3 linked regions of the Accumulibacter sp. genome follow. The protein of the gene in region 2 interacts with the protein of the main gene of each other region in a pairwise test. Links are inferred from orthologs where the notes say so. Each region holds a gene or a part of one and is shown on either strand. Other genes may lie near its edges.

Region 1 (9,788 bases), 890 kb from region 2 along the record:
GCAGCCATTGCCGAACCGCTCCAAGTGACTGCGCTGCAGATCAGCGAAGGTCTGGAGGGGGACGAGTGGGCGGGCCATGAGTTTGCCGGAGCGAATTTGGGGGACCGGCGCAGCAACAGGCGGCTGGCCGACTTTGCCCGCACGATGGGCGAGATGCCGGGGCGCGCGTTCTGCGGTGCCGCGCAAGGAGACAAGCCGGCGATCAAGTCGTACTACCGGCTGATCGAGCAAGCCGATGACTCGCTGGTCACCATGCAGGCGATCCTGGCCCCTCACCAACGGCGCACGGTGCAGCGGATGAAGGCGCAGTCGACGGTACTCTGCGTTCAGGACGGGACCGAGCTGAACTATTCTGGTCTGGTCCAGTGTGCCGGGCTGGGCGTCATCGGCAGCAACCAGACGGGTGCCCAGAGTGGCGGACTGCACCTGCATTCGACGCTGGTGCTGACGACCCAGGGCCTGCCGCTGGGGGTCCTGAGGGCACACTGTGTGGCACCGACGCACCGGGCAAAGGAGGACCTGCGCCCGGCGTCGGCCATACCGATCGAAGAGAAGAAGACCTTCACTTGGATCGAGGGTCTTCGCCAATGCAACGATCTGGTCCCCGCGCTGCCCGACACGCGCCAGGTCTGCGTGATGGATCGCGAGGCGGATTTCTTCGAACTGTTTGACGAGCCACGCCAAAGCGGCCGCGTCGAACTGTTGGTTCGCGCTAAACATGACCGCGCCACCCGCGAGGCACTCAACCTCTTCGAACTCGTCAGACAAAGCCCCGTGCGACGCCAGCTTCGCATCAACGTGCCGCGACAAAGCGCTCGGACCAAGAAAAGCAAACAGAAGGCACGCGACGGGCACGCACAACGTACCGCGCACGTCAATTTGCGCTACCGCGAAGTCGAACTCCGCCGGCCGTCGAAATACCCGGCCCGGAAGGCCCTCAGGCTCTGGGTGGTGCATGTCCAGGAACCCTCGCCGCCAGCCGACGCCGAACCGCTCGAGTGGTTCCTGATCACCACCTGCGAGATCACCACACCAGAACAAGCCCAGGAGTGCCTGCGGTGGTACTGCCTGCGCTGGCGCATCGAAGACTGGCATCGCGTATTGAAGAGCGGCTGTCGCATCGAGGCGCTGCAACACAAGACCGCTGAGCGACTCAAACGGGCCATCGCCATCAATCTCGTCATCGCTTGGCGCATCATGCTCATGACGCTCCTGGGCAGACAGTGCCCCGATCTTCCCGCCGAGGTCTTGTTCTCCGACGCCGAGATCGAAGTGCTGCAGGCCTACGCAAAAAAAAACAAATCCCCAAGCCCACTCGGCTCGGCGACGCCGTTCGTCTCGTAGCCCAACTCGGCGGATACATTGGCCGCGCCAAAGACCCCTCTCCAGGGCATCAAATCATGTGGCACGGCTATTCGGTCCTGCAATCGCTGCGCGAAGGGCTCTCGCTCCGGCTCTGGACTTCGGATGACAACAAGACTTGCGGGTAAAGGGCAGGGCTAGCGGTGCCTCTGTTATACTTCGCCACCGCTGTCACCCACAGCCGGTGCGGAGCCTTCGAGCATGAAATACCAGATCATCCCGGTCACTCCTTTCGAGCAGAACTGCAGCCTCCTGTGGTGCGAGCAGACCCGCCGCGCTGCGGTCGTAGACCCGGGCGGTGACATTGCACGCATCCTGCGCGCCGTCGACGCCAACGGCGTCGAACTGGAAAAGATCCTGGTCACCCACGGCCACATCGATCATGCAGGTGCCGTCGCCGATCTGGCGGCACGGCGTTCGCTGCCGATCGAAGGACCGCAGCGTGACGACCAGTTCTGGATCGACGGCATGCCTTCACAGAGCAGGATGTTCGGTCTGCCCAACGCGCGCAGCTTCACTCCCGACCGCTGGCTCGAGCAGGGTGACACGGTTTCGGTCGGCAACGTCGAACTCGAGGTGCTGCACTGCCCTGGACACACACCGGGGCACATCGTCTTCTTCGACCGCGGCGGGCGGTTGGCGGTGGTTGGCGACGTGCTCTTCCAGGGCTCGATCGGCCGTACCGATTTCCCCAAGGGGGACTACGACACACTGATCTCGTCGATACGCAACCGGCTTTGGCCACTCGGCGACGATGTCGCCTTCATTCCGGGGCACGGTCCGATGTCGACCTTCGGCAAGGAGCGCCGCAGCAATCCTTTCTGCGGCGACTGAACGGAAAGCACCGGCGGACACTCACCGCGGGCATCCGCGCTATCCGCCCATGCAGCGGAAAAGCGGCGAGGTACCCGCAGTACCTCGCCGGAGCGTCGCGGCGCGCTGTGGCGTGGCGTCGACAGGCTGCTAGAAGTGCAGCGGCCTCTTGTCGCAAGCCAGTGCTGCTTCGTGCACTACCTCCGACAGCGTCGGGTGTGCGTGACAGATGCGCGCCAGGTCTTCGGAAGCAGCACCGAATTCCATCGCCACCACGCCTTCCGAGATCAGCTCGGAAGCGTTTGCGCCGATGACATGGACGCCGAGGATGCGATCACTCGCGGCGCAGGCGAGAATCTTGACGAAGCCGGACGGATCACCCATGCCGAGCGCGCGGCCGTTGGCGGCAAAGGGAATCTTTCCCGCCTTGTAGGCGATCCCTGCAGCCTTGAGTTGCTGCTCGGTCTTGCCTACCCAGGCGATCTCCGGGCTGGTGTAGATCACCCAGGGAATGGTGTCGGAATTGCAGTGCCCAGCCTGACCGGCCATCAGCTCGGCAACCATGACCCCCTCTTCCATGGCCTTGTGCGCCAGCATCGGACCGGCAACGACGTCGCCGACCGCCCACACTCCCGGCAGGTTGGTGCGGCAATGCGCATCCACTTCGACCTGGCCGCGCTCGTTCAACTGCAGGCCGACCTGTTCGGCGGCCAAGCCATCCGTGTTCGGGATGCGACCGATCGAGACGATCAGGCGGTCGGCATCGAGCCTGTGCTCGCCCCCGTCCTTGTCGGTGTAGTCGATCGAGACGCCCTTCTGTGAGACCTTGACGTCGCCGATCTCGATGCCGAGGATGATCCTGAGGCCCTGTTTGGCGAATACCTTCGCCGCCTCCTTGGCGACGTCGACGTCGGCCAGAGCCAGGAACTCGGGAAGCGCCTCGAGAATCGTGACCTCGGCACCGAGGCGGCGCCAGACGCTGCCCATTTCGAGGCCGATGACCCCGGCACCGATGACCGCCAGCCTCTTCGGCACGGCGGCGATGTCGAGCGCACCGACGTTGTCACAGACGATCTCGTTGTCCACCAGTACGCCAGGAAGATGCCGCGCCTTCGATCCGGTCGCGACGATCACCTGCTTCGCCTCGACGAGGTCGTCGCCGACCTGCATCTGCCAGACGTCGCCTCCGTCCACCTGCTTGCGGCCAACGAAACTGCCATGCCCGTTGAGCAGCGCCACCTTGTTCTTCTTGAACAGCCCCTTGATGCCGCTGGTGAGTTGCTTGACGATGGCGTTCTTGCGCGCCAGCATCTTGCCGACCTCGATCACCGGCGTGCCGACGGCGATTCCCTGCTCGGCGAAGCTGTGCTCCGCTTCCTCGAAGAGGTGCGAGGTGTGCAGCAGCGCTTTCGACGGAATGCAGCCGACGTTCAGGCAGGTGCCGCCGAGCCGTGGCTCGCCCTTCGGATCGGCATAGGCATTCGATTCACAGCAGGCGACGCTGAAACCGAGTTGAGCGGCACGAATGGCTGCGACGTAACCACCCGGGCCGCCACCGACAACGAGAAGGTCATATTGCTTGGACATGATGGTTTCCCTTTCCAACCGCGGAGACACGAAGGCACGGAGTGGGCACAGGGAACTCCCCCCTGTGTCTCCGTGCCCGGGTGACGACTGACTAGACGCCGAGCAGCAGGCGAGCCGGATCTTCCAGAGCCTCCTTCATCGTCACCAGGCCGAGCACCGCTTCGCGGCCGTCGATGATGCGGTGGTCGTAGGACATCGCCAGATAGTTGATCGGCCGGATGACGACTTGGCCGTTCTCGACCACCGGCCGGTCCTTGGTGGCATGGATGCCGAGGATTGCCGACTGTGGCGGATTGATGATCGGCGTCGACAGCATCGAACCAAAGACGCCGCCGTTGGAGATCGAGAAGGTGCCACCGGTGAGCTCTTCCATCGACAGCTTGCCATCCTTGGCCTTGACGCCGTACTCGCCGATCTTCTTCTCGATGTCGGCAAAGGACATCTGGTCGGCATCGCGCAGGATCGGCACGACCAGGCCGCGCGGGCTGCCGACGGCAATACCGATGTCGATGTAACCATGGTAGACGATGTCGTTGCCATCGACCGAAGCGTTCAGCACCGGGAATCTCTGCAGAGCGGCGACCGCCGCCTTGACGAAGAAGGCCATGAAACCGAGGCGAACCCCATGCGTCTTCTCGAAGCGCTCACCATACTGCTTGCGCAGCGCCATGATCGGACCCATGTTCACTTCGTTGAAGGTGGTGAGAATGGCGTTGCTCGACTGCGACTGCAACAAGCGCTCGGCGACGCGGGCCCGCAGGCGTGACATCGGCACCCGCTGCTCCGGCCGCTCGCCGAGCGCAATGCTGACGCTGGGTGCTGGCGGCAGTGCCGGCGGCGCGGTGACGAAAGGACTGGCCGGCTTCGCGGCTGGCGGCTTTGCGGCCGGCGCCGGAACGGGAGCAGGGGACGCCTGTGCTGCCAACGCATCGGCCTTGGTGATGCGGCCACCACGACCGCTTCCGGCCACCTCGCTGGCGGCAACGCCCTTTTCCTCGAGGATCTTGCGCGCAGCCGGCAGCGCGACACCAGCCGCGCCGGCCGGCGGCGCGGCGGCGGCAGCTTCGACTCCCGGCGGTGGAGTCTTGGCTGCCGGTGCGGCCACGGCAGCGACCGTACCGGCTTGGGCAGCGGTATCGATGCGCGCGATCACCTCACCAGCGACGACCGTATCACCGTCACTCTTGACGATTTCGACCAGTACCCCGCTGTCCGGTGCAGGCAGCTCGAGGACGACCTTGTCGGTCTCGATGTCGATCAGGTTCTCGTCGCGGGCGACCGCCTCGCCGGCCTTCTTGTGCCACGACACCAGTGTCGCCTCGGCGACCGATTCGGAAAGCTGTGGAACTTTGACGTCGATGATCATGTTCTCTCCGTTCTAGGGCAGTTTGTAATACTCGATCTCACCCAGTGCGGAGTCGATCAGAGCCTTCTGTTGGGCGTTGTGCTTGCTGGCGTAACCGACCGCCGGCGAGGCCGACGCCGGGCGCGAGACGAGCAGCAGGTGCTGCTTGTCGCTCAGCGAGCGCGACAGGTGCTGGCGCGACGCGATCCAGTACCAGGCGCCCTGGTTGCGCGGTTCTTCCTGGCACCAGACGACCTCGGTCGCCTTCGGGTACTTCGCCAGCTCCTCCTGGAATGCCTCCTGCGGGAACGGGTAGAACTGCTCCAGGCGGGCGATCGCGATGTGCCCGATCTTCCTCTCGTGGCGCGCGGCGACCAGCTCGTAATACACCTTGCCGGAGCAGAAGACGACGCGGGTCACTTTCTTGGCGTTGATCGGTTCGACCTCGCCGATCACCGGCTGGAACTCGCCGTCGCTCAGGTCCTCCAGCGAAGACGTCGCATCCTTGTGGCGCAACAGTGATTTCGGCGAGAAGACGACCAGCGGCTTGCGCTGGTTGCGTACCGCCTGCCGGCGCAGCATGTGGAACACCTGCGCCGGCGTCGACGGTTGGCAAACCTCCATGTTCATCTCCGCACAGAGCTGCATGTAACGCTCGATGCGCGCCGACGAATGCTCCGGACCCTGGCCTTCGTAACCGTGCGGCAGCAGCAGCACCAAGCCGCTGGCGCGCCCCCACTTGGCCTCGCCGGAAGCGATGAACTGGTCGATCACCACCTGCGCGCCGTTCGCGAAGTCGCCGAACTGTGCTTCCCAGACGACAAGCTCGAAGGGATTGGCGGTCGAGTAGCCGTACTCGAAGGCGAGCACGGCTTCCTCCGAAAGCACTGAGTCGAAGCACTGGAAACCACCCTGGCGATCCTGCAGATTGGCCAGTGGATAATAGGTGCCGCGATCCCAGTGTTCGCGATTCTGATCGTGCAGGGCAGCGTGGCGGTGGAAGAAGGTGCTGCGGCCGACATCCTCCCCCGAAATGCGGACGCCATAACCCGAAACGAGCAGCGAAGCGTAGGCCAGATTCTCGGCCATTCCCCAGTCGACCGGCAGTTTGCCCTCGCCCATCAACCGCCGGTCGTCGATGATCTTCCTGACCCGGCTGTGCAGGGTGAAGTTGGCCGGAATCGTTGTCAACCGCTCGGCCAGCCGGCGCAGTTCAGCGACCGGTACCTTCGTGTCGCAGTTGTCGATGTAGCTCGGGGAAAGGAAAGGCGTCCAGTCGATCGTCATCGGGTGCTTGTAACCGGCGATCACCGGGTTGTACAGCAGCTCGCCACGGTCGAGGTGGGCACGATAGTCGGCAATCATCTCGTCCGGCCCCTCCGGGGCGAGAATACCCTCGGCGACGAGCTTGTCGGCATAGAGCTTGCGCGTTCCGGGATGTTGCTGGATCTTCTTGTACATCAGCGGCTGCGTGACCATCGGCTCGTCCTGCTCGTTGTGTCCGAGCTTGCGATAGCAGACGATGTCGATCACGACGTCCTTCTTGAAGGTCTTGCGGTACTGAACGGCGATGCCGGTGACCAGTGCCACGGCCTCGGGGTCGTCGCCATTGACGTGGAAGATCGGCGCCTCAGCCATCTTGAAAATGTCCGTGCAGTACAGCGACGAACGATAGTCGCGCGGGTCGGAAGTCGTGAAGCCGATCTGGTTGTTGATGACGATGTGAATGGTGCCGCCAACGCCGTAGCCCCGCGTCTGCGCGAAGTTGAGCATCTCCTGGTTGACGCCCTGCCCAGCGACCGCCGCATCCCCGTGCAGCAGCACTGCCAGGACCTTGTCCTGACCATCCTCGCCGCGCCGACGCTGGCGCGAATAGACCGAGCCGACGACTACCGGGTTGACGATCTCGAGGTGCGATGGATTGAAGGCCAGCGTCAGATGGCAGGGACCACCCGGGGTCGACACGTCCGACGAGTAGCCCATGTGGTACTTCACATCGCCAGCGGTCAGTTCCTGCGCCTTCTTGCCCTCGAACTCCTCGAAAAGCATCGCCGGCTCCTTGCCGAGGGTGTTCACCAGGACGTTGAGCCGCCCGCGGTGCGCCATGCCGACGACGATCTCGTCGACTCCACCGGCACCGGCAACCCGGATCAGTTCGTCCATCGCGACGATCGCCGACTCACCGCCCTCGAGCGAGAAGCGCTTCTGGCCGACATAGCGGGTATGCAGATACCGTTCGAGGGTCTCTGCCGCGGTCAGCCGCTCAAGCATCCGCTTGCGCTCGTCGGCCGTGTAATTCGGCTTCGAGTGGATCCGTTCGAGACGATCCTGAATCCAGCGCTTTTCCGCCACCGTGCTGATGTACATGTACTCGACGCCGATCGAGCCGCAGTAGGTCGCTTTGAGCGCATCGTAGATCTGGCCGAAAGTGGCGTGATCGGGAGTACCCTTGAAGGAGCCTGCGTTGAAGACGGTGTGCAGGTCGGCATCGGAGAAGCCGTAATAGGCGGGGTCGAGCTGTGGCACCTCCGGACGTTCCATGCGCTTGAGTGGATCGAGGTTCGCCCAGCGGTCACCGATGAAACGGTACGAGGTGATCATCTGCAGCACGCCGACCTGTTTCCGGTCGTCCACAGGCGCTGCTGCCGCCGCCCGGTAGCCTCCCTTCCTCGCCTGCTCGGCAAAAGCATTGATTACCGGCAGATGCGGAACATCGCGTGCGACGTAACCCGGAAGTTGCGCCAGCTTGTCGAAGTAGTCGCGCCATTGCTCGGAAACGGATCCAGGGTTGTCGAGGTAGTTCTCGTACAACTCCTCGACAAAGGGCGCGTTACCGCCAAAAAGGAGAGAGTTACCAAAAAGCTGATTCATCATGGCAGTTACCTGTCTTCACCGTTCTGGTTCGGATTGAGAAAGGCCGTGGCGAAAAGGCCACGGCATGAAAAAAGGGCGGCTACTGCCTGCCGCCCTTTCAACCCTGTCGTCCTAGCGCTGTTCGACGGGCACGACGTCGCGCCTGGCGGCGCCGATGTACAGCTGCCGTGGGCGACCGATCTTGTACTCCGGATCGTTGATCATCTCTTCCCACTGCGTCATCCAGCCGACCGTGCGCGCCAGCGCGAAGATGCAGGTGAACATCGAGGTCGGGATACCCAGAGCCTTCTGCACGATGCCGGAGTAGAAATCGACGTTCGGATAGAGCTTCTTCTCGATGAAGTACTCGTCTTCAAGGGCAATCTTCTCGAGTTCCATCGCCAGCTTGAAAAGGCGGTCGTTCTGCAGACCGAGTTCGCTGAGGACGTCGCTGCACACCTTGCGCATGAGTTTGGCGCGTGGGTCGAAGTTCTTGTAAACGCGGTGGCCGAAGCCCATCAACTTGAAGTCGTCGTTCTTGTCCTTCGCCCGCGTGATGTACTTGCCGACGCGCGAAACGTCGTGGATCTCCTCGAGCATCTGCAGGCAGGCTTCGTTCGCACCACCATGCGCCGGGCCCCAGAGGCAGGCGATGCCGGCCGAGATGCAGGCGTAGGGATTGGCACCGGAAGAGCCGGAGAGGCGCACCGTCGAGGTCGATGCATTCTGCTCGTGGTCGGCGTGCAGCGTGAAGATGGTGTCGAGCGCATGCACGAGAACCGGATTCGGGACGTACTTCTCGCACGGTGTCGCGAACATCATGTGCATGAAATTCGCCGTGTAGTCGAGATCGTTGCGCGGATACATGAACGGTTCGCCGCGATGATACTTGTAGGCCATGGCGACGATCGTCGGCAACTTGGCAACGATGCGGTTGAAGCTGATGCTCTGGTGCTCGAGGTCGGAGAAATCCTCGGCCTCGTGATAGAACGCCGACAACGCGCCGACGACTCCGACCAGCACGGCCATCGGGTGCGCGTCACGGCGGAAGCCCTGATAGAACTTCACCAGTTGCTCGTGCACCATGGTGTGTTCCTTGATGTTCAGTTCGAACTTCCTTTTCTGCTTGGCGTCCGGCAGTTCGCCGTGCCAGAGCAGGTAGGCGACCTCAAGGAAGTTGCACTGCTCGGCCAGTTGCTCGATCGGGTAGCCACGGTAGAGCAACTCACCCTTGTCGCCATCGATGAAGGTGACCGTCGATCGACAGCTCGCCGTCGAAAGGTAGCCGGAATCGTAGGTGAACAGGCCGGTCTTGGCGCCCAGGGTGCGAATGTCGATGCAATCATTGCCGTGTGTCGGCGTCATGATTGGAAACTCGACGGGCGGCCGTCCTTCGATGATCAGAGTTGCTTTGCGCTCGGTCGTCATTCTATAAATCCCCGTTCAGGTGTTGAGGTCACAGCTACGAACAGGAAGCTCTGAGACTAGGACAGCTTCCTTACTTAACTCTTACGTTGCGCAACAAGGCGAGTACTTCGGCCTGAACCGGATCGTCGGGCTCGCGCTGGCCATTGACCAGCGGCCACAGCTCCAGGTCCTCCATGTCGGCCATGGTGACGAAAGCATCCGCCTGCGCTGCATCGAGGGTCGGGTAGAGCCGCTCGAGGAACTCGCCGAGCAGCAGATCCATCTCCAGCATCGCGCGCCGGGTGCAACGCCAGCGCAGGCGGTTGAGCTTTTCCCTATCGTCCATCAGATGGCGCGACGAACCATCATTTCCTTGATCTTGCCGATCGCCCGCGTCGGGTTCAGTCCTTTCGGGCAGACA
Region 2 (9,844 bases):
CCCTTCACCGATCCGAGCGACATACCCGCCGACACGCTCGCCGGCATCCGCATCAGCACGCTCCCCGCCGCCGGCAGTCTGACCCTTGCGGGAGTCGCCGTCACCACCGGGCAGTCGATCGCTGCCACGGATCTCGCGGCCGGTTTGCTGGTTTTCACGCCCACCGGGAACGAAAACGGCGACAGCTATGCAAGCTTCACCTTCCAGGTGCGGGACAACGGCGGCATCGCCAACGGCGGAGCGGACCTCGACCCGACACCCAACCTCATCACCGTTGACGTCAGGCCACTGATCGGCACCGATGGCGATGATCATCTCGTCGGCGGTCCGCACGACAACCTCCTCGACGGCCGAGGTGGCAACGACACCCTCGACGGCGGTGGTGGCGCCGACACGCTCGTCGGCGGTGACGGCAACGACACCTATTACCTCGACCACGCCGGCGACAGCGTCAGCGAGACCAACGTCAACCCGGTGAGCGGCGGCACCGACCAGATCTTCAGCTACCTCGCCGCCATCACCATCGCCGCGAACGTCGAGAACGGGCGGATCCTCGCTCCCGGCGTCGCCAGCCTCAGCGGCAACGGACTCGACAACCTCATCGAGGCCGGCAGCGGCAACAACCTCCTCGACGGCGCCGCCGGCATCGATACCGTCAGCTACCTCTACGGCGCCAGCAGCGGCGTCAGCGTCAGCCTCGCCATCACCGGCGCGCAGGCGACCGGCGGCTCCGGCAGCGATACCCTGATCAGCATCGAGAACCTTGCCGGCTCGACCTACGCCGACCTGTTGCGCGGTGACGGCAACGCCAACATTCTTGCCGGCGCCCAAGGCAACGACTTTCTCGACGGCGGCGCCGGCAACGACACCCTCGATGGCGGCACCGGCAACGACACGCTGTGGGGCGGTACCGGCGCCGACAGCCTGCTCGGCGGCGACGGCAACGACGCCTACTACCTCGACCACGTGGGCGACAGCGTCAGCGAGACCAATACCAACCCGGCCAGCGGCGGCACCGACCAGGTCTTCAGCTATCTCGCCGCACACACCCTCGGCGCGAACGTCGAGAACGGGCGGATCCTCGCTCCCGGAGTCGCCAGCCTCAGCGGCAACGGCCTCGACAACCTCCTCGAGGCGGGCAGTGGCAACAACCTCCTCGACGGCGGCGCCGGCATCGATACCGCCAGCTACCTCTACGGCGCCAGCAGCGGCGTCAGCGTCAGCCTCGCCGTCGCCGGCGCACAGGCGACCGGCGGTTCGGGCAGCGACACGCTGATCAGCATCCAGAACCTTGGCGGCTCGACCTACGCCGACCTGTTGCGCGGCGACGGCAACGGCAACCGCCTTGCCGGCGCACAAGGAAACGACTTCCTCGACGGCGCCGCCGGCAACGACACCCTCGATGGCGGCACCGGCAACGACACGCTGTGGGGCGGCACCGGCGCCGACAGCCTGCTCGGCGGCGACGGCAACGACGCCTACTACCTCGACAACGTGGGCGACAGCGTCAGCGAGACCAACGCCAACCCGGCCAGCGGCGGTACCGACCAGGTCTTCAGCTATCTCGCCGCACACACCCTGGGTGCCCACGTCGAGAACGGGCGGATCCTCGCTCCCGGCGTCGCCAGCCTCAGCGGCAACGGCCTCGACAACCTCCTCGAGGCCGGCAGCGGCAACAACCTCCTCGACGGCGCCGCCGGCATCGATACCGTCAGCTACCTCTACGGCGCCAGCAGCGGCGTCAGCGTCAGCCTCGCCACCGCCGGCGCGCAGGCGACCGGCGGCTCCGGCAGCGATACCCTGGCGGGAATCGAGCACCTCACCGGCTCGACCTACGCCGACCTGCTGCGCGGCGACGGCAACGGCAACCGCCTTGCCGGCGCGCAGGGCAACGATTTCCTCGACGGGGGCGCCGGCAGCGACACCCTCGATGGCAGCGCCGGCAACGACACGCTGTGGGGCGGCACCGGCGCCGACAGTCTGATCGGCGGCGACGGCAACGACGCCTACTACCTCGACAACGTGGGCGACAGCGTCAGCGAGACCAACGCCAACCCGGCCAGCGGCGGTACCGACCAGGTCTTCAGCTATCTCGCCGCACACACCCTCGGCGCGAACGTCGAGAACGGCCGCATCCTCACTGCCGCCGCCGCGAACCTCGCCGGCAACGACCTCGCCAACTTCCTCGAAGCCGCCACCGGCAACAACGTTCTCGACGGCGCCGGCGGCAGCGACACCCTCAGCTACCTCTACGGCGCCAGCAGCGGCGTCAGCGTCAGCCTCGCGATCGCCGGCGCACAGGCGACCGGCGGTTCCGGCAGCGACACCCTGATCAGCATCGAGAACCTCACGGGCTCGACCTACAACGACCTGCTGCGCGGCGACGGCAACGGCAACATCCTCGCCGGCGCGCAGGGCAACGATTTCCTCGACGGTGGCGCCGGCAGCGACACCCTCGATGGCGGCGCCGGCAACGACACGCTGTGGGGCGGCACCGGCGCCGACAGCCTGCTCGGCGGCGACGGCAACGACGCCTACTACCTCGACAACGTGGGCGACAGCGTCAGCGAGACCAACGCCAACCCGGCCCGCGGCGGCACTGACCAGGTCTTCAGCTATCTCGCCGCCCATACCCTCGGCGCGAACGTCGAGAACGGCCGCATCCTCACCGCCGCCGTCGCGAACCTGACCGGCAACGGCCTCGACAATATTCTCGAGGCGGGCAGCGGCAACAACGTCCTCGACGGCGCCGGCGGCAGCGATACGGTCAGCTACCTCTACGGCGCTACCGGTGGCGTCAGCATCAGCCTTGCCATCGCCGGCGCACAGGCCACCGGCGGTTCGGGCAGCGACACGCTGATCAGCATCGAGAACCTCAGCGGCTCGACCTACGCCGACACCCTGACCGGCAACGGCGACGCCAACCGGCTCGACGGCGGCAACGGCAACGACACCCTCGACGGTGCCGCCGGCAATGACCTCCTCGCTGGCGGTCTCGGCAACGACAGCCTCGTCGGCGGCAGCGGCGCCGACATCTTCCGCTTCGACACCCTGCCGGATGCCGCCAGCAACCGCGACACGATCGGCGACTTCAGTGTCCTCGACGACACGATCGAACTCGAGAACGCCATCTTCACCTCGCTGCTGAGCCCCGGCACCCTCGCCGCAGGCTCGTTCCGATCCGGCGCCGGCCTCAGCAGCGCCGCCGACGCCGACGACTACCTGATCTACAACAGCAGCTCCGGCGCCATGTACTACGATGCCGCGGGCAACACGGGCGCAGCTCCGGTACACATCGCCACGCTCGCCCCGGGTCTTGCGCTGAGCAACCTAGATTTCGTCGTCACCTGAAGCTTGCGTATTTCGGTGACGGTAGATGGGTTTCTCTCGATCGTCGACTTCGGGGTCTGTCGCTTTACCGATCCGGCTCACCATCCTTTCCCGGTCAGAGCAGCACGCCGCGTGTCCGCCAACGAGCGGACGCGAACGGATCAGGCCACTTGCGGCAGCCTGACCATTCCACTGGAACCAGCTGCGTCCCTACCGTTTCTTCACCGCCGGCAGGTCGGTGCACACGCCCTCATAGACCTCGGCCGCCATGCCGATCGACTCGCCGAGAGTTGGATGCGGATGGATGGTGTGGCCGATGTCGGCGGCGTCGCAGCCCATCTCGATGGCCAGGCAGATTTCGCCGATCATGTCGCCGGCCTCGGTGCCGACGATGCTGCCGCCGATGATGCGATGCGTCGCCTCGTCGAAGATCAGCTTGGTGAAGCCCTCCTCGCGGCCGTTTGCCAGCGCGCGCCCGGAAGCGGCCCAGGGAAAGACACTCTTGCCGTAGGTGATCCCTTCGACGCGGCATTGCTCCTCGGTCTTGCCGGCCCAGGCGATCTCGGGGTCGGTATACGCGACCGACGGGATCTGCAGCGCATCGAAGCAGCGCTTGCTGCCGTGCGCCGCCTCGGCGGCGACATGCGCTTCATGCACGCCCTTGTGCGCCAGCATCGGCTGGCCGACGATGTCGCCGATGGCGAAGATGTGCGCCACGTTGGTCCGCTGCTGCGCGTCGACCGGGATGAAGCCGCGCTCGGTGACGGCGATGCCCGCCTTGTCGGCGGCGAGCCGGTTGCCGTTCGGCGCGCGGCCGACAGCGACGAGGACGAGGTCGAAGCGCTCGCTTTCGCCGCTGCTGTAGCTCACCTCGATACCTGCGGCGGTCGCTGACGCGGCAACGACGCCGGTGTTGAGCAGGATGCGGTCGAAACGGTGGGCGTTCTTCTTCTCCCAGACCTTGACCAGATCCCGGTCGGCGCCCGGCATCAGCACGCCGCCGAGTTCGACGACGGTGATGCGCGAGCCGAGCGCCGAGTAGACGCTCGCCATCTCGAGGCCGATGATGCCGCCGCCGACGACCAGCATGCGCTGCGGAATCTGCCGCAGTTCGAGGGCACCGGTCGAATCGACGACGCGCGGGTCGTCGGGCATGAAAGGCAACGCGATCGGCTGCGAGCCGGCGGCGATGATCGCCTTCTGGAAACGGATCAGCCTGCTGCCACCGGCGGCGAGCGCGACCTCGAGATGATTGGCGTCGACGAACTGGCCGACGCCCTGCACGACCTCGACCTTGCGCCCCTTGGCCATGCCGGCGAGACCGCCGGTCAGCTTGCCGACGACCTTGTCCTTGTGCGCGCGCAGCCGGTCGAGGTCGATGCTCGGCGCGCCGAAGCTGACGCCGCAGTCGCCCATGTGCTGCGCCTCTTCCATGACCGCGGCGACATGCAGCAGCGCTTTCGACGGGATGCAGCCGACGTTGAGACAGACGCCGCCGAGGGTCGCGTAACGTTCGACGAGAACCGTCTGCATGCCGAGGTCGGCACTGCGGAAGGCCGCCGAGTAACCGCCCGGACCGGCGCCAAGGACCAGCATCTCGCACTCGAGGTCGGCCTTGCCGCTGACCGGCGCTGCCGCCTGCGGCGCCGGACTGGCGCTCGCCAGCGACACTGTCTCAGCCGGTGCCGGCGCTGCCGCGGCCGCACCGGTGTCGATCACCGCCACCAGCGAGCCGGCCGAGACCCGGTCGCCGACGGCGACGCGGATTTCGCGGATGGTGCCGGCGACGCTGCTCGGCACGTCCATCGTCGCCTTGTCGGACTCGAGGGTGACGAGTGCGTCGTCGATCCGGACTGTGTCGCCGACGGCAACGCAGACGTCGATGACCGGCACGTCGTGGTAGTCGCCGATGTCTGGTACTTTCGCTTCAATGATCTGGCTCATCGTCTTGTCCCCGGTCAGAGCAGCACGCGCCGCATGTCGGCGAGCAACAGGGCGAGATGGACGTTGAAGCGCGTCGCCGCGGCGCCATCGATGACGCGGTGGTCGGCAGTGAGCGACAGCGGCAGGATCAGCCGCGGAGCGAACTCGCGGCCGTTCCACACCGGCTTCATGACCGACTTGTTGACGCCGAGGATCGCCACCTCGGGGGCGTTGACGATCGGCGAGAAAAGCGTCCCGCCGATACCGCCGAGGCTCGATATGGTGAAGCAGGCGCCGGACATCTCGCCCGGGGTGAGCTTGCCGTCGCGCGCCTTCTTCGCCAGCTCGCCGCTTTCGCTGGCGAGTTCGGCGACGGACTTCTGGTCGGCATTGCGGATCACCGGCACGACGAGACCATTCGGCGTATCGGCGGCGAAAGCGATGTGACAGTAGCGCTTGAGGATGAGATTGTCGCCGTCGAGCGAGCTGTTGAACTCGGGGAACTTCTTCAGCGCGACCGCGCAGGCCTTGATCAGGAAGGCGAGCATGGTGATCTTCAGTCCCGACTTCTCGTTCTCGCGGTTGACGGCGACGCGGAAGGCTTCGAGGTCGGTGATGTCGGCATCCTCGTGGTAGGTCACCGCCGGGATCATCACCCAGTTGCGCGCCAGGTTCTGCGCCGAGATCTTCTTGATGCGCGACAACGGGCTGACATCGACCGGACCGAACTTGGCAAAGTCGACTTTCGGCCACGGCAGCAGATCGAGGCCGCCGCCGAGCGACGCCGCGGCTGCCGGCGTCGGTGCCGTCAGGACGCCCTTGACATAGGCAGTGACGTCCTCCTTGAGGATGCGCGACTTCGGACCGCTGGGCGTCACCTTGCTCAGGTCGACGCCCAACTCGCGCGCCAGCAGGCGCACCGAGGGGCTGGCGTGCGTGCGCGAGCCGAGGGCAAGGCCGGCAAGCGGTGGCGCGGTGGGTACGGCCGTCGCGGCAACCGCTGCCGGCGCAACCGCAACCGGCGGAGCTGCCGGAACAGGCAGGGCTGCCGGAACAGGCAGGGCTGCCGGAACAGGCGGGGCTGCCGCAGCGACGGCTGTCGCCGCAGCGACTTCGGCCGCCTCGAGCACGACCACCACCACCCCCTCCGATACCTTCTCGCCGAGCGCGACGCGAATCTCGCGCACGACGCCCGCTGCCGGCGAGGGAACGTCCATCGTCGCCTTGTCCGACTCCAGCGTCACCAGCGCATCATCGACCTTGACGACGTCGCCGACGATGACGCAGAGGTCGATCACCGGCACGTCATGGTAGTCGCCGATGTCGGGGACTCTTACTTCGATCAGTTGACTCATCGCTCGCTCCCTCAGACCGTCGTCGGGTTGGGTTTGTTGACGTCGATGCCGTAGCGGGCGATCGCATGCGCGACCTTCTCGCGCTCGATCGTGCCCTCGTCGGCCAGCGCCTTGAGTGCCGCCACGGTGACCCAGCGCCGATCGACCTCGAAGAAATGGCGCAGCTTCTCGCGCGTGTCGGAGCGGCCAAAGCCATCGGTACCCAGCGTCACGTAGCGACGGTTGAGGAAGGGACGGATCTGCTCGGCGAACATGCGGACGTAGTCGGTGGCAGCGACGATCGGCCCGCGGGTGTCGCCGAGGCAGCGCTCGACGTGCGAGACACGCGGTTTCGCCAGCGGGTTGAGCATGTTCCAGCGCTGCACGTCAAGCCCGTCGCGTGCCAGCTCGGTGAAGCTCGGGCAGCCCCAGAGGTCGGCATCGATCCCCCAGTCGTTCTTCAGCAACTCGGCGGCGGCGATGACCTCGCGGAAGATCGTTCCCGAGCCGAGCAGCTGCACGCGCGGCGTCACCGGACGGGTGTCCGAAGACTGGCCGCGACGCAGCAGGTACATGCCCTTGATGATGTCAGCCTCGGCACCGGTGGGCATCTCGGGATGCTCGTAGTTCTCGTTCATCACCGTGATGTAGTAGAAGATGTCCTGCTGCTCCTGGTACATCCGCCGCAGGCCCTCACGCATGATGACGGCAATCTCGAAGGAAAAGGTCGGATCGTAGCTGAGGCAGTTCGGGATCAGGCTGGAGAGCACCAGCGAGTGGCCGTCCTCGTGCTGCAGGCCTTCGCCGTTGAGTGTCGTGCGACCGGCGGTCCCGCCGATCAGGAAACCGCGCGCGCGCTGGTCGGCGGCCGCCCAGCAGAGGTCCATCGTGCGCTGCAGGCCGAACATCGAGTAGCAGATGTAGAACGGGATCATCTGCACGCCATGTACCGAGTACGACGTCGCGGCGGCGATCCAGTCGCTCATCGCGCCGGCCTCGTTGATTCCCTCCTGCAGCACCTGGCCGTCCTTCGACTCCTTGTAGAACATCAGCTGGTCGTGGTCTTCGGGGACGTACTTCTGCCCTTCCTGGTTCCAGATGCCGACCTGGCGGAAGAGGCCCTCCATGCCGAAGGTGCGTGACTCGTCGGGAACGATCGGGACGACGTGCCGACCCACCTTCCTGTCCTTGAGCAGGATGTTGAGCAGGCGGACGATGGCCATCGTCGTCGACACCTCGCGCCCTTCGCCGGAAGCCTTGAGCAGAGCGTCGAAGGCAGCGAGATCCGGAATTTCGAGTGGTGCCGCGGCGCCACGCCGCTTCGGCAGGTAACCGCCGAGATCCATGCGGCGCTGCCGCATGTAGCTGAGTTCGGCCGAGCCCTCGGCAAACTTGAGGTACGGCAGTTCGTAGAGCTGTTCGTCGGCAACCGGCAGGCTGAAGCGGTCACGGAAACGCTTGATCGCCTCGAAATCGAGCTTCTTCTGCTGGTGCGAGATGTTCATGCCCTCGCCCGCCTGGCCCATGCCGTAACCCTTGATCGTCTTGGCGAGGACCAGCGTCGGCTGACCCTTGTGCTCGACGGCCGCTTTGTAGGCACTGTAGATCTTGAAGATGTCGTGGCCGCCGCGGTTCAGCGCCCACACCTGGTCGTCGGTCCAGTCGGCGACGAGTTCCTTCAGCTCCGGCGTGTTGAAGAAGTGCTCGCGGACGTAGGCACCGTCCTTCGCCTTGAAGGTCTGGTACTCGCCGTCGACGATCTCCATCATGCGCTGCTTCAGAACGCCCTTCTTGTCGCGCAGGAAGAGCGCGTCCCAATTGGTTCCCCAGATCAGCTTGATGACGTTCCAGCCGGCACCGCGGAAGGTGCCTTCGAGTTCCTGGATGATCTTGCCGTTGCCGCGTACCGGCCCGTCGAGCCGCTGCAGGTTGCAGTTGATGACGAAGATCAGGTTGTCGAGCCGCTCGCGCGCCGCCATGCCGATGGCGCCGAGCGATTCGACCTCATCGGTCTCGCCGTCGCCGAGGAAGGCCCAGACCTTGCGGTCGCCGGCCTCGATGAAGCCGCGACTGTCGAGATACTTCATGAAGCGTGCCTGATAGATCGCCTGGATCGGCCCGAGGCCCATCGACACCGTCGGGAACTGCCAGAAGCCCGGCATCAGCCACGGGTGCGGATAAGACGAGACGCCCTTGCCGTCGACTTCCTGCCGGAAGCAGTCCATCTGCTCGTCGGTCAGCCGTCCGAGCAGGTGCGCGCGCGCATAGACGCCGGGAACCGAATGACCCTGGAAGAAGATCAGGTCGCCGCCATGCGTCTCCGAGGGCGCGTGCCAGAACCACGAGAAGCCGACGTCGTACAGCGCCGCCGCCGAAGCGAAGGAGGCGATGTGGCCACCGACGTTGCTGTGCCGGTTGGCGCGGACCACCATCGCCATCGAGTTCCAGCGGATGTAATTGTGGATGCGGATCTCCATGTCGGCATTGCCCGGGTACTTCGGCTGCCGGTCGACCGGAATCGTGTTCACGTATTCGGTGGTCGCGCTGTAGGGAATGTCGATCCCCTCCTGGCGCGCCTGGGCGATCAGCCCCTGGATCAGGAAGTGGGCCCGCTCGGGCCCCTCCTGGTCGATGACGCCCTGCAGCGCGTCTTGCCACTCCTGGGTTTCCTGCGGGTCGGCGTCGCCGGCGGCGACCGACAGCGCGTTGTCGGGCAGAGCTGACATGAATGTGTCTCCTGGTCTACGGAATCGTGGGATGAATGATGCTTGCCTGCACGCCGAAACGACGCCACCTGCAAATGTAATACCTTGGGTTACCGCGTGGTACCGCAGCGCAACAATCAGTGCATCCCGGATTGTAAAACGTCCTTTTGCATTGTGCAATGCCGCACGCTGCGCTGCAACGGCAGTGCTGCCGCCTGACACTTGCGTTGACCACACGGACCGGCAGAAGTTGACCTGCGTCAACCGCGCCGGTGCCGGCGGCGGCTAAGGTTCTGCTTTTGTCGCAGGAAACCCTTATCAACGGGAGAGGCAATGAGCGCACACGCAGTGATGTCGACGCCGCCGGCGGCGGCCGGCAGCAGGCTCCTGATGTCGGGCAACGAGGCGGTCGCGCGCGCCGTCTGGGAAGCCGGGACGCGCGTCGCGGCGGCTTACCCCGGAACGCCATCGACCGAGATCCTCGAGTGCCTGGCCGGCTATCCGGATCTGTACTCCGAGTGGTCGGTGAATGAGAAGGTCTCGCTCGAGGTC
Region 3 (9,768 bases), 3.1 Mb from region 2 along the record:
GGCCGAGACCGTTCGGCAGTTGCAGGGGGTAGAGGCCGCTGCGGTGATAGATGTCGATGTAGTTGAGGCCGACCGCCCGCTGGCGGACACGTACTTCAGCGGCTTGCGGATCGCCGACCGTGACCTCCTCCCAGGACATGACTTCGGGGCCCCCGGTGCGATGGATGCGAATGGCGAATGGCATGAAAGTCTCCTCGGCGTGGCGAACGCGACAGTCTAGTGCGCTGCCCGCTTCTTAGGCAAGCACTGAAACTCCTTTCTGCATTGCCACTTGCAGCGTTTCCCAGGCGGTGGTGCACAGGCTTGTCCACAGGATCGGGGGTAAAGCGGTCGCGGCGCGGCGCGCCGTCTGCTGCTTCGCGTGCGGCATCCCGGACTGCCGGCGAAGCCTGTCGCACGCGCCTGCCGGAGGAGTCAGGCGGGAGTCAGGCGGGCGAGGCTGAGGGCGAGCCACTTCATGCCGCCGCTGCCGAAGTTGATCTGCACCCGTGCCTGCTCGCCGGCGCCTTCGCTGGCGACGATCACGCCGACACCGAAACGGGCGTGGCGCACGCTCTGGCCGATGCGCAGGCCGCTGTCGCCTGCCGCCTGCTGCTTCCCGCCCGGCGTGCTGGTCGCGCGCGGGGTGCCGCTCGCACGACTGCTGCGCTGCAGGAGTTCAGCCGGGAGTTCATCGAGGAATAGCGACGGCAGGCAATAGCGCATCTGGCCATGCAGCAGGCGGGTCTCGGCATGCGTCAGGTAGAGCCTGCGGCGCGCACGGGTGACGGCGACGTACATCAGCCGACGCTCCTCCTCGATGCCGTCGCGCTCCTGCGTGGCGTTCTCGTGCGGGAAGAGGCCCTGCTCGAGGCCGGTGATGAAGACGACGTCGAACTCGAGCCCCTTCGCCGAGTGCACGGTCATCAGTTGCACGGCTTCCTGGTCGTCGCCGGCCTGGTGTTCGCCGGCTTCGAGCGACGCGTGCGCGAGAAAGGACGAGAGCCCGCCGTCATCGCTGCGCTCGTTCTCGTCGGTCGCCGTGGCAGTATCGCTGACGAAGACGGTCGCCGCGTTGACCAGTTCGTCGAGGTTTTCCAACCGGTCCTGGCCATCCCGCTCGCCGAGATAGTGCTGGCGCAGGCCGCTGTGATCGATGACGTGTTCGATCAGCTCGGGCAGCGGCAGCGTGGCGGTTTCGCCGCGCAGTTCCTCGATCAGCCGGACGAAGCGGGCGATCGTGCTGCCGCTCTTGCCGGACAGACTCGCGGCAGCCTGGTACAGGCTGGACTGGGTGGCGTGGGCCGCTTCCTGCAGCGCCTCGGTGCTGCGCGTGCCGATTCCCCGGGTCGGGAAATTGACGACGCGGGCGAAGGCCGTGTCGTCATCGGGATTCACGATCAGGCGCAGGTAGGCGAGCGCATGCCGGATCTCCTGGCGGTCGAAGAAGCGCAGCCCGCCGTGCACCCGATAGGGGACGCCGGCGGTGAACAGCTGGTGCTCGAGAACGCGCGACTGCGCGTTCGCGCGGTAGAGGAGGGCAATCTGCTGCCGGGAGACGCCATCGCGCACCAGTTCGACGATCTCGTCGACGATCCGGCGCGCTTCGTCGGTGTCGGAAAAGGCCGCGTAGACCCGTATCGGTTCGCCGGCGCCGGCGTCCGTCCACAGATTCTTGCCGAGGCGGCCGCGATTCTGCCTGATCAGCGCATTGGCGGCGTCCAGGATGTTGCCTTGCGAACGATAGTTCTGTTCGAGGCGAATCACGCTGGCCAGCCCAAATTCGCGCTGCAGGTCCCGCATGTTGCCGATCTCGGCGCCGCGGAAGGCATAGATCGACTGGTCGTCGTCGCCGACTGCGAAGAGGCAGGCGGCGGCTGCCTGCGGATCGGTGCTGCCGTGTCCGGCGAGCAGTTTCAGCCAGGCGTACTGCAAGCGGTTGGTATCCTGGAATTCGTCGACCAGGATGTGCCGGAAGCGTGCCCGGTAGTGCTGCCGGAGTGGCTCGTTGCGCTGCAGCAGCTCGTACGAGCGCAGCAGGAGTTCGGCGAAGTCGACGACGCCTTCCCGCTGGCACTGCCTTTCATACTCGACGTACCATTCGATGCGGCGGCTGGTGTACCGGTCGTAGGCTTCCGCCTGCGCCGCGCGGACTCCCTGTTCCTTGTGCGCGTTGATGAAGTGCATCAGTTCGCGCGGCGGGTACTTCTGGTCATCGACCGCGAGCGCCTTGAGCAGGCGCTTGATCGCTGCCAGCTGGTCGGCGGCATCGAGGATCTGGAATTGCGCCGGCAGTCCGGCTTCGCGATGATGTGCCCGCAGCAGGCGATTGCACAGCCCGTGGAAGGTGCCGATCCACATGCCGCGCGTGTTGATCGGCAGCATCGCCGCGAGGCGGGTCAGCATCTCCTTCGCTGCCTTGTTGGTGAAGGTGACGGCGAGGATTCCGGCTGGGCCGACCTGGCCGGTCGAGATCAGCCAGGCGATGCGCGTCGTCAGCACGCGCGTCTTGCCGCTGCCGGCGCCGGCAAGGATCAGCGCATGCTGCGGCGGCAGTGTGACGGCGGCCAGTTGTGGCGCATTGAGGTGGGCAAGCAGGTCGGACATCGATCGTTCCGGACGCGACGGGTGGGCGTGATTATAGCGGCCGCACCCTCGCCCGCGTGGCCTTGCACGCGCGCGCGGCCGGTCGTGGCAGGCCCGCCGAGAGTCCATCCCCGCCCGCTTTCGCAACCATTCCAACGAGCGGGCCGCGAGGACCATTACAATGACGACGCGGCGACCGGGTGATCGGCCGGCAAGGCAGATGCGGCAAGCTTCAGCGAGCGCGCCTGTCCTGCCGCAGGATTCCAGTTTTGGGCAGCGTTCGTGGGAGACGGGAGGGAGTGATGGCAAAGGAGTTGGCACCGGAACTGATCCAGAAAACGCTGCAGGGGATCAATATCCCCGCGCGACCACAGATACTGGTGCGGCTCGACAGTGAAATGGCCAAGGATGATCCGGATCCCCGGATCGTCGTTCGCCTGATCAGCAGCGATGTGGTTCTGTCTGCCGCCATGCTGAAGACGGTGAATTCGCCGTTCTTTGGTCTGTCGCGCAGGATCAGCTCGGTGGCGCAGGCGGTCAGCATGCTCGGCCTGAGGATGACCGCGCGCATCGTCAGTGGACTCGTGCTGCGCATGACCATGGGTGGCAGGCAGTCGTCGTTCGAGCGCTTCTGGGACACCGCCGAAAAGGTGGCCTGCATCTCCGGTTATGTCGCGTCAACCCTGCCGAGGGGACCGCGCGATGAAGCCTACTGCTTCGGCCTGTTCCGTGATATCGGCATCCCGATGCTGCTGCAGAAGTTCCCCGACTATCGGCAGACCCTCGCCTTGGCCGACAACACGGTTGATCGTCCGATGACGGTGATCGAGGAGGAACGGCATGCCACCGACCATGCGACGCTGGGTTACCTGGTGGCGCGCAGCTGGCTTCTCCCGGAGGTGATCTGCGAGGGAATCCGCCATCACCATGACCCGTCCATCTTCGACACCAGGGATCTCCCCAACCCCATGGCCCTGACGCTGATCGCGATCAACGCGCTCGCCGAGCACCTGGACGACGAGTATGTCCGCATGCGCGCCAATGCCGGCTGGCAGCTGATGGCAGATCGTGTGCTCGTCCATCTCGGTCTGTCCGAGGACGACTACTGTGACCTGCGGGAGGAGGTGACGACGCTGGTGCGGTGAGGCTCGGCCGCGCGCCAGCCAACTCCGGGTCACGGCTTCATGGCGGCGGGGTTGCCGGCTGGCGTGGCCGTGCAGCGATGGAGGCCGCGTTCGGTGACGATCAGGTCGAGCGGCTGGTCGTGCAGCTGGCGATGCAGCCAGTCGAGTCGCGACAGCTCGAATCCGACACCGATCGCCAGTGGCCGCGGGCGCAGGCTGGCCAGCGTGCGATCGAAGTAGCCACCGCCGTAGCCGAGGCGGAAACCGGCGGCATCGAAGCCGACGAGCGGGATCAGCAGCGCCTCCGGCAGCACCGGCTCGCCGCTCGCCGGCACCGGGATACCGTAGCGGTCGGTGGTCATTGCTACGGTCGGTGACCAGGCGCGAAAGGCGAGGCTGCTGTCGGCGGCGAGGACGACCGGCAGGAGTGCCATGAAACCTGGTTCGCCCTGGCGATGCCAGTCTGCGATCAGCGGACGCAGATCCGCTTCGTTGTCGCGCGGCCAGCAGAAGCCGACGCGCATGGTGGCGAGTCGGGGCAGCGCTTCCCGCAGCAGGGCACGGATCCGCTGCGAGTATGCCGCCCACTCGCCTGCCGGCAGCGCGCGGCGGCGCGCCAACAGGGTGCGGCGCAGGGCGCGCCGGTCGTCGGCGGTCGCCGCCGCTGGCGCGGCAGCGCTGCCGGGCATGAAGCCGCTGGGCATGTGTTATCCTCGCCGACGCCATCATCCGAAAGTACCAGCTTAGCATGAACCTCCTGTCGACGACCCTCCTGCTGCTGTTCCTGCTGTTCTCGCCGACCGCCGTCGTGGTCAAGCATGCCGCGGCACAGTCGGCCGACGACCAGTTCCTGGCCGCCCGGGAAGCGGCGCGGGCTGGCGACCGCGCCCGCCTCGAGCGGTTGGCGCCAGCGCTGCACGGGTACGAACTCGAGCCCTACGTCGACTACTGGCTGCTCGTGCCCGACCTCAAGGACGCCGATCCGGCGCTGGTCAGGGCTTTCCTGGGTCGCTACGAGAACACCTACATCGCCGAGAAACTGCGGACCGACTGGTTGCGGCAGCTCGCCCGCAAGCAGCAGTGGGATCTGTTTGATGGCGAGTATCCGCGCCTGTTGCAGCCTGATCAGGAGCTGGCCTGCTACGCGCTGCAGGGCCGCTTGGCACGCGGCGACGCGAAAGCGCTCGATGAAGCCCTGCCGCTCTGGCTGAGCGCGCTCGAGCCGCCCGATTCGTGTTACCCCGTGTTCGAGGCATTGATCATCGGCAAGCGCATCCTCGCCGATGCGGTCTGGGCGCGCATTCGCCGCCAGTTCGAGGCGAACAAGATCGCTGCCGCCTTGTATACGATGAACTACCTGCCCCCGGCACAGACGCCGGAGAGGAAGCTGGCGCAAACGGTGGCGGATTCGCCGCTGCCCTGGTTGAGCAAGCTGCCCGCTGATTTTTCCGGCAACCGCCTGCAGCGCGAGCTGGCTGCCCTGGCCGTGCAGCGCGTTGCGCGCAACGAGCCGCAGGTGGCCGCCGATCAGCTCGAGCGGATCGGTTCGTCGCTGCAAAGTGGCGAGAAATCCTGGGCGTGGAGCCAGATTGCCCGGCAGGCGGCGCAGCGGCACATGCCGGAGGCGTTGCAGTGGTATCGCCAGGCGGGCGCCGTACCGTTGTCGGATGAGGTTGCCGAATGGAAGGTGCGGGCAGCATTGCGCGTGCAGGACTGGGGCAGCGTGCGCTCGACGATCGAGAGCATGCCGCCGGCGCTGGCGGCTCAGCCGGCGTGGGTCTACTGGCTCGGTCGCGCCTACCGCGCCGGTGGCCGGACCGACGAGGCGAACGCCCTGTTCGGCCGGATCGCCGGGCAGCCGGACTTCTACGGCAGCCTGGCCAGCGACGAACTCGGTCGGCCGACGGCACCACCGCCGAAAGCGCCGCCAGCCAGCCGCGAGGAACTGGCGCAGGTGGCTGCGCTCCCTGGCGTGCAGCGGGCGCAGGCCTTCTTCCGCCTGAATCTGCGTAGCGAGGGGGTGCGCGAATGGAACTGGGCGTTGCGCGGCATGAGCGACCGCGAACTCCTGGCGGCGTCCGAGATCGCCCTGCGCTCGGGCAACTACGACCGGGCCATCGCGGCAGCCGACCGGACGCGCAACGAGCACGACTATTCGCTGCGCTATCTGGCGCCATATGGCGACCAGGTGCGGCCGGCGGCACGCAATCAGGCTCTCGACGATGCCTGGGTGTACGGCCTGATGCGTCAGGAGAGCCGCTTCATCAGCAGTGCACGTTCGCCCGTCGGGGCTTCGGGCCTGATGCAGCTGATGCCGGCCACTGCCAAGTGGGTGGCGAACAAGATCGGTCTGAAGGATTTCCATCAGGGGCGGGTCAACGATCCGGAAACCAACCTGCTGCTCGGCACCACCTACATGCGGCTGGTGCTCGAGAGTCTCGACAATCACCCGGTGCTCGCCTCGGCAGCGTACAACGCCGGGCCGGGACGGGCGCGGCGCTGGCGTGCCGAGCGCCCGCTCGAGGGAGCGATCTACGCCGAAACCATCCCCTTCAGCGAAACCAGGGATTACGTGAAGAAGGTGATGAACAACTCGATCTATTATGCGGCACTGTTTGACGGCAAGCCACAGACGCTGAAGAACCGGCTTGGCGTCATCGCTCCGCGCACGGGGGGCGAGGTCAGGGGCGAAGATTTGCCTTAGAATGTCGGCTTCCCGACTTCTCTTCCCACGGCAGGATGCTATGGACCTCGCGAACGTATTGTTGATCGGTGGCAGTGGTTTCGTCGGTGGCTGGATCGCCAGTCGCCTGTCGGAAAGCGGTGTGCGGGTGACGATCCCGACCCGCCATCGCGAGAACACCAAGAAGCTGATCACCTTGCCGACCGTCGAGATGGTCGAGGCCGACGTGCATGAGCCGGCGACGCTCGTGCAGCTGATGCGCGGCCAGGATGCGGTCATCAACCTGGTCGGCATCCTGCACGACGGCGATTCCCGGCTGCCATACGGCAAGGGCTTTGCCGCCGCGCATGTCGAACTGCCGCGCAAGATCGTTGCCGCCATGCCACAGGCGGGCGTGCGGCGATTGCTGCACATGAGTGCCCTGCAGGCGGCGCTGGGAGCACCATCGGAGTACCTGCGCTCGAAGGGCGACGGCGAGATGCTGGTGCGCGCGGCGAAGGAGCAGATCGATGTGACGATCTTTCGTCCGTCGGTGATCTTCGGCCCCGGCGACGCCTTCCTCAACATGTTCGCCAGCCTCGTCAGGCTGTTGCCCGTCCTGCCGCTTGGCGGCGGCAGCGCCCGCTTCCAGCCGGTCTATGTCGGCGACGTCGCGGCGGCCTTCGTCGACAGCCTGGGCGACCGGACGACGATCGGGCGGAGCTACGATCTCTGCGGGCCGAAGGTCTATAGCCTGCGCGAACTGGTCGACTACACGGCACATCTGGTCGGCAGGTCGCCCTGGATCATCGATCTCGGGACCGGTGGCTGGGCTTATCTGCAGGCCGGCGTGATGTGGCTGCTGCCGAAGCCGCCGCTGTCGCCGGACAACTTGCGGTCGATGGAAGTCGACAGCGTCACCGATGGCACGCATGACTTCCCCGGCTGGCAGCCGAAGGCGCTCGAGGCAGTCGCTCCGGGCTATCTGTCGCCGGCGGAGATTCCGCAGCTTCGCTTTGATCGCTACCGTTTCCGCGCCGGCCGCTGAGCCTTCCGGCGGCTGACGCCACCAGCATGCTGCGCCGGCGCGGCGACCTCACCCGTTCGATGAGGCCTCGGCCCGTCGCCCTACCGGCGCTGACCTGATCCCGGTTCGCATGCAGATCTTCACTGTCGGCGGCGCGGTTCGCGATGAACTCCTCGGTCTGCCGGTGCAGGACCGCGATCATGTCGTCGTCGGAGCGTCGCCGCGCGAGATGCTGGCGCGCGGTTTCCGCCAGGTCGGCAAGGATTTTCCGGTCTTCCTGCATCCGCAGTCGCACGAGGAGTACGCGCTGGCGCGAACCGAACGAAAGGCCGGTCACGGCTACCACGGGTTTGCCGTCGATGCGGCGCCGACGGTGACGCTGGCCGATGATCTCGCGCGCCGCGACCTGACGATCAACGCCATCGCCCGCGCCGCCGACGGCGAGCTGATCGACCCGCACCATGGTATCGACGATCTGCAGGCGCGTGTGCTGCGCCATGTCGGCCCGGCTTTCAGCGAGGATCCGGTGCGCATCCTGCGCGTGGCGCGCTTTGCCGCACGCTTCACCGACTTCCGCGTCGCTGCCGAGACCCTCATGCTGATGCAGGGGATGGTCGCTGCCGGTGAGGTCGATCATCTGGTGAGCGAGCGCGTCTGGCAGGAGCTGGCCAGGGGTTTGATGGAGGCGCGGCCGTCGCGGATGTTCGACGTCCTGCGGCAATGCGGCGCGCTGGCCCGGCTGCTGCCCGAGCTCGATACGCTGTTCGGCGTCCCCCAACGGGCGGAATGCCACCCGGAGGTGGACACCGGCGTCCATGTCATGCTCGTCGTCGACCTGTCGGCAGAGCGCCGCTGCGCGCTGCCCGTTCGCTGGGCGGTGTTGCTGCACGACCTCGGCAAGGGCCTGACGCCTGGCGCCGACCTGCCGCGCCATCCGGGCCACGAGGCACGCAGCGTCACGCTGGCTGGCGAGGTTTGCGGGCGCCTGCGCGTGCCCGTTGCCTGCCGTGATCTGGCGCTGCTGGTTGCTCGTCATCATGGCGAAGTTCACCGGGCACTGGAACTGGCGCCGGCAGCGGTCGTCCGCCTCCTTGAAGGCTGCGACGCGCTCCGTCGCCCCGAGCGCTTCGAGCAGTTGCTCGAGGCCTGCAGCTGCGACTTCCACGGCCGTCTTGGCTGGCTCGATGTGCCCTATCCGGTGCCCGCGCTGTTGCGGCGCGCGTTGGCCGCCGTGCGACAGGTCGATGCCGCGGCACTCGCCGCCGGCTGCAGCGAACCGGCCATGATCGCCGCGCGCGTCTCCGCCGCGCGCGTCGCAGCGGTCGAAGCGCTGCTGTCGGGCTGTCCCGGGGCGGCGTAGCGCACCTCTTGCCGAGCAGCCCGGCGGCCTGCCGGCCGCACCGCTTACAGGCTGGCGCTGCGGTCGCCGCTGCGGAACCCGCAGAGCGGCTCGGAGATTCGCCGGCCAAGCGCCATGACCTTGAACAACTCGCCCATCTCGGCTGGCGAGACCAGCTTCTGCACTGCGTTGGCCAGCGGCAGATAGCGCAGCGGGTCGTCGGCGGGTGTCCTGGCGAGGATGTCGGTCAGGCCACAGTTGAAGAGGAAGGTGGACTGGGAGGTGTAGCCGAGCAGGTCGAGTCCCTCGCTGCAGCCGCTGTCGACGATCGCCGTGAAGTCGACGTGCAGGGTGATGTCCTGCAGCCCGGGCAGGTAGAAGGGGTCATCGTGGGCGTGGTGGCGATGGTGGCACATCAGCGTGCCGGCGGCGCGCTCGGGATGGTAGTACTCATGGCGCGGGAAGCCGTAGTCGATCAGCAGCAGCACGCCGTGCTCCAGGATCCTCGCCCATTGCCGGACCCAGGCCGGCGCAGCGAGCGAGATCTCGCTCAGGTAGGGGGGACGGATGCCGCATTCGCCGGCCAGCGCCAGAGCCCGTTCGAGCAGGTGGCCGCTCGCCGGCCGGTCGGCCCAGGCGAAGCGGCCGCGGGCGACCGTCACCCCGCGTTCGCCGATGCCACCTGCTTGCCAGTGCACGAGGTGTGCCGGCATCGCGTCGAGGACCTCGTTCGCCAGGACGACACCGCTGAAGCGCCCAGGCAACTCGTCGAGCCAGCGCACCCTCGGCAGCAGGTGTGGTGCCCGCTGGGCAATGGTGTCGTGCTGTCGGCGACGCAATTCGCCCGACAGCTCGAGGATCGCGTAGCTCTCGGGCAGCCGCCGCTGCCGTTCCATTTCGAGCAGGAGGTCGCTGGCCAGCTTGCCGCTGCCGCCGCCAACTTCGATCAGGCGCGCCGCGCAGCAGGTCTGCAGCTGCTGTAACTGGATCGCCAGCGTCTGGGCGAAGGCCGGCGAGAGTTCGGGCGCGGTGACGAAATCGCCCGCTGTGC

The links.
Region 1: the proteins of lpdA (region 2) and odhB interact in binary tests that used the Escherichia coli proteins (3 or more experiments, as listed by UniProt). The link is inferred for Accumulibacter sp. from one-to-one orthologs.
Region 3: the proteins of lpdA (region 2) and V5B60_RS02390 interact in binary tests that used the Escherichia coli proteins (3 or more experiments, as listed by UniProt). The link is inferred for Accumulibacter sp. from one-to-one orthologs.

What each region holds. Positions count from the first base shown.
Region 1 is NZ_JAZKUG010000001.1:4,510,667-4,520,454, forward strand. The notes cover bases 2,992-5,935. They hold odhB (2-oxoglutarate dehydrogenase complex dihydrolipoyllysine-residue succinyltransferase), read right to left. Parts: upstream 5,129-5,935; coding sequence 3,854-5,128; downstream 2,992-3,853. Other genes in these bases: lpdA (dihydrolipoyl dehydrogenase), read right to left, coding at 2,992-3,762; V5B60_RS19910 (2-oxoglutarate dehydrogenase E1 component), read right to left, coding at 5,141-5,935. Outside these bases: V5B60_RS22310 (IS4 family transposase), read left to right, coding at 1,224-1,490; V5B60_RS19895 (MBL fold metallo-hydrolase), read left to right, coding at 1,564-2,196; more of lpdA, read right to left, coding at 2,326-2,991; more of V5B60_RS19910, read right to left, coding at 5,936-7,981; gltA (citrate synthase), read right to left, coding at 8,093-9,388; V5B60_RS19920 (succinate dehydrogenase assembly factor 2), read right to left, coding at 9,459-9,713; V5B60_RS19925 (succinate dehydrogenase iron-sulfur subunit), read right to left, coding at 9,713-9,788. UniProt on the Escherichia coli protein: E2 component of the 2-oxoglutarate dehydrogenase (OGDH) complex which catalyzes the second step in the conversion of 2-oxoglutarate to succinyl-CoA and CO(2).
Region 2 is NZ_JAZKUG010000001.1:3,616,828-3,626,671, reverse strand. The notes cover bases 2,908-5,907. They hold lpdA (dihydrolipoyl dehydrogenase), read right to left. Parts: upstream 5,275-5,907; coding sequence 3,541-5,274; downstream 2,908-3,540. Other genes in these bases: aceF (dihydrolipoyllysine-residue acetyltransferase), read right to left, coding at 5,289-5,907; V5B60_RS15975 (DUF4347 domain-containing protein), read left to right, coding at 2,908-3,351. Outside these bases: more of V5B60_RS15975, read left to right, coding at 1-2,907; more of aceF, read right to left, coding at 5,908-6,608; aceE (pyruvate dehydrogenase (acetyl-transferring), homodimeric type), read right to left, coding at 6,620-9,313; V5B60_RS15955 (thiamine pyrophosphate-dependent enzyme), read left to right, coding at 9,626-9,844. UniProt on the Escherichia coli protein: Lipoamide dehydrogenase is a component of the glycine cleavage system as well as of the alpha-ketoacid dehydrogenase complexes.
Region 3 is NZ_JAZKUG010000001.1:514,021-523,788, reverse strand. Bases 1-2,924 are described here. They hold V5B60_RS02390 (UvrD-helicase domain-containing protein), read right to left. Parts: upstream 2,587-2,924; coding sequence 415-2,586; downstream 1-414. Other genes in these bases: V5B60_RS02385 (HDOD domain-containing protein), read left to right, coding at 2,868-2,924; V5B60_RS02395 (quinone oxidoreductase family protein), read right to left, coding at 1-184. In the rest of the region: more of V5B60_RS02385, read left to right, coding at 2,925-3,710; V5B60_RS02380 (5-formyltetrahydrofolate cyclo-ligase), read right to left, coding at 3,740-4,393; V5B60_RS02375 (lytic transglycosylase domain-containing protein), read left to right, coding at 4,438-6,393; V5B60_RS02370 (complex I NDUFA9 subunit family protein), read left to right, coding at 6,434-7,399; V5B60_RS02365 (multifunctional CCA addition/repair protein), read left to right, coding at 7,509-8,738; V5B60_RS02360 (class I SAM-dependent methyltransferase), read right to left, coding at 8,783-9,768. UniProt on the Escherichia coli protein: A helicase with DNA-dependent ATPase activity. Unwinds DNA duplexes with 3'-5' polarity. Translocates on single-stranded DNA with 3'-5' polarity. Initiates unwinding more efficiently from a nicked substrate than double-stranded DNA.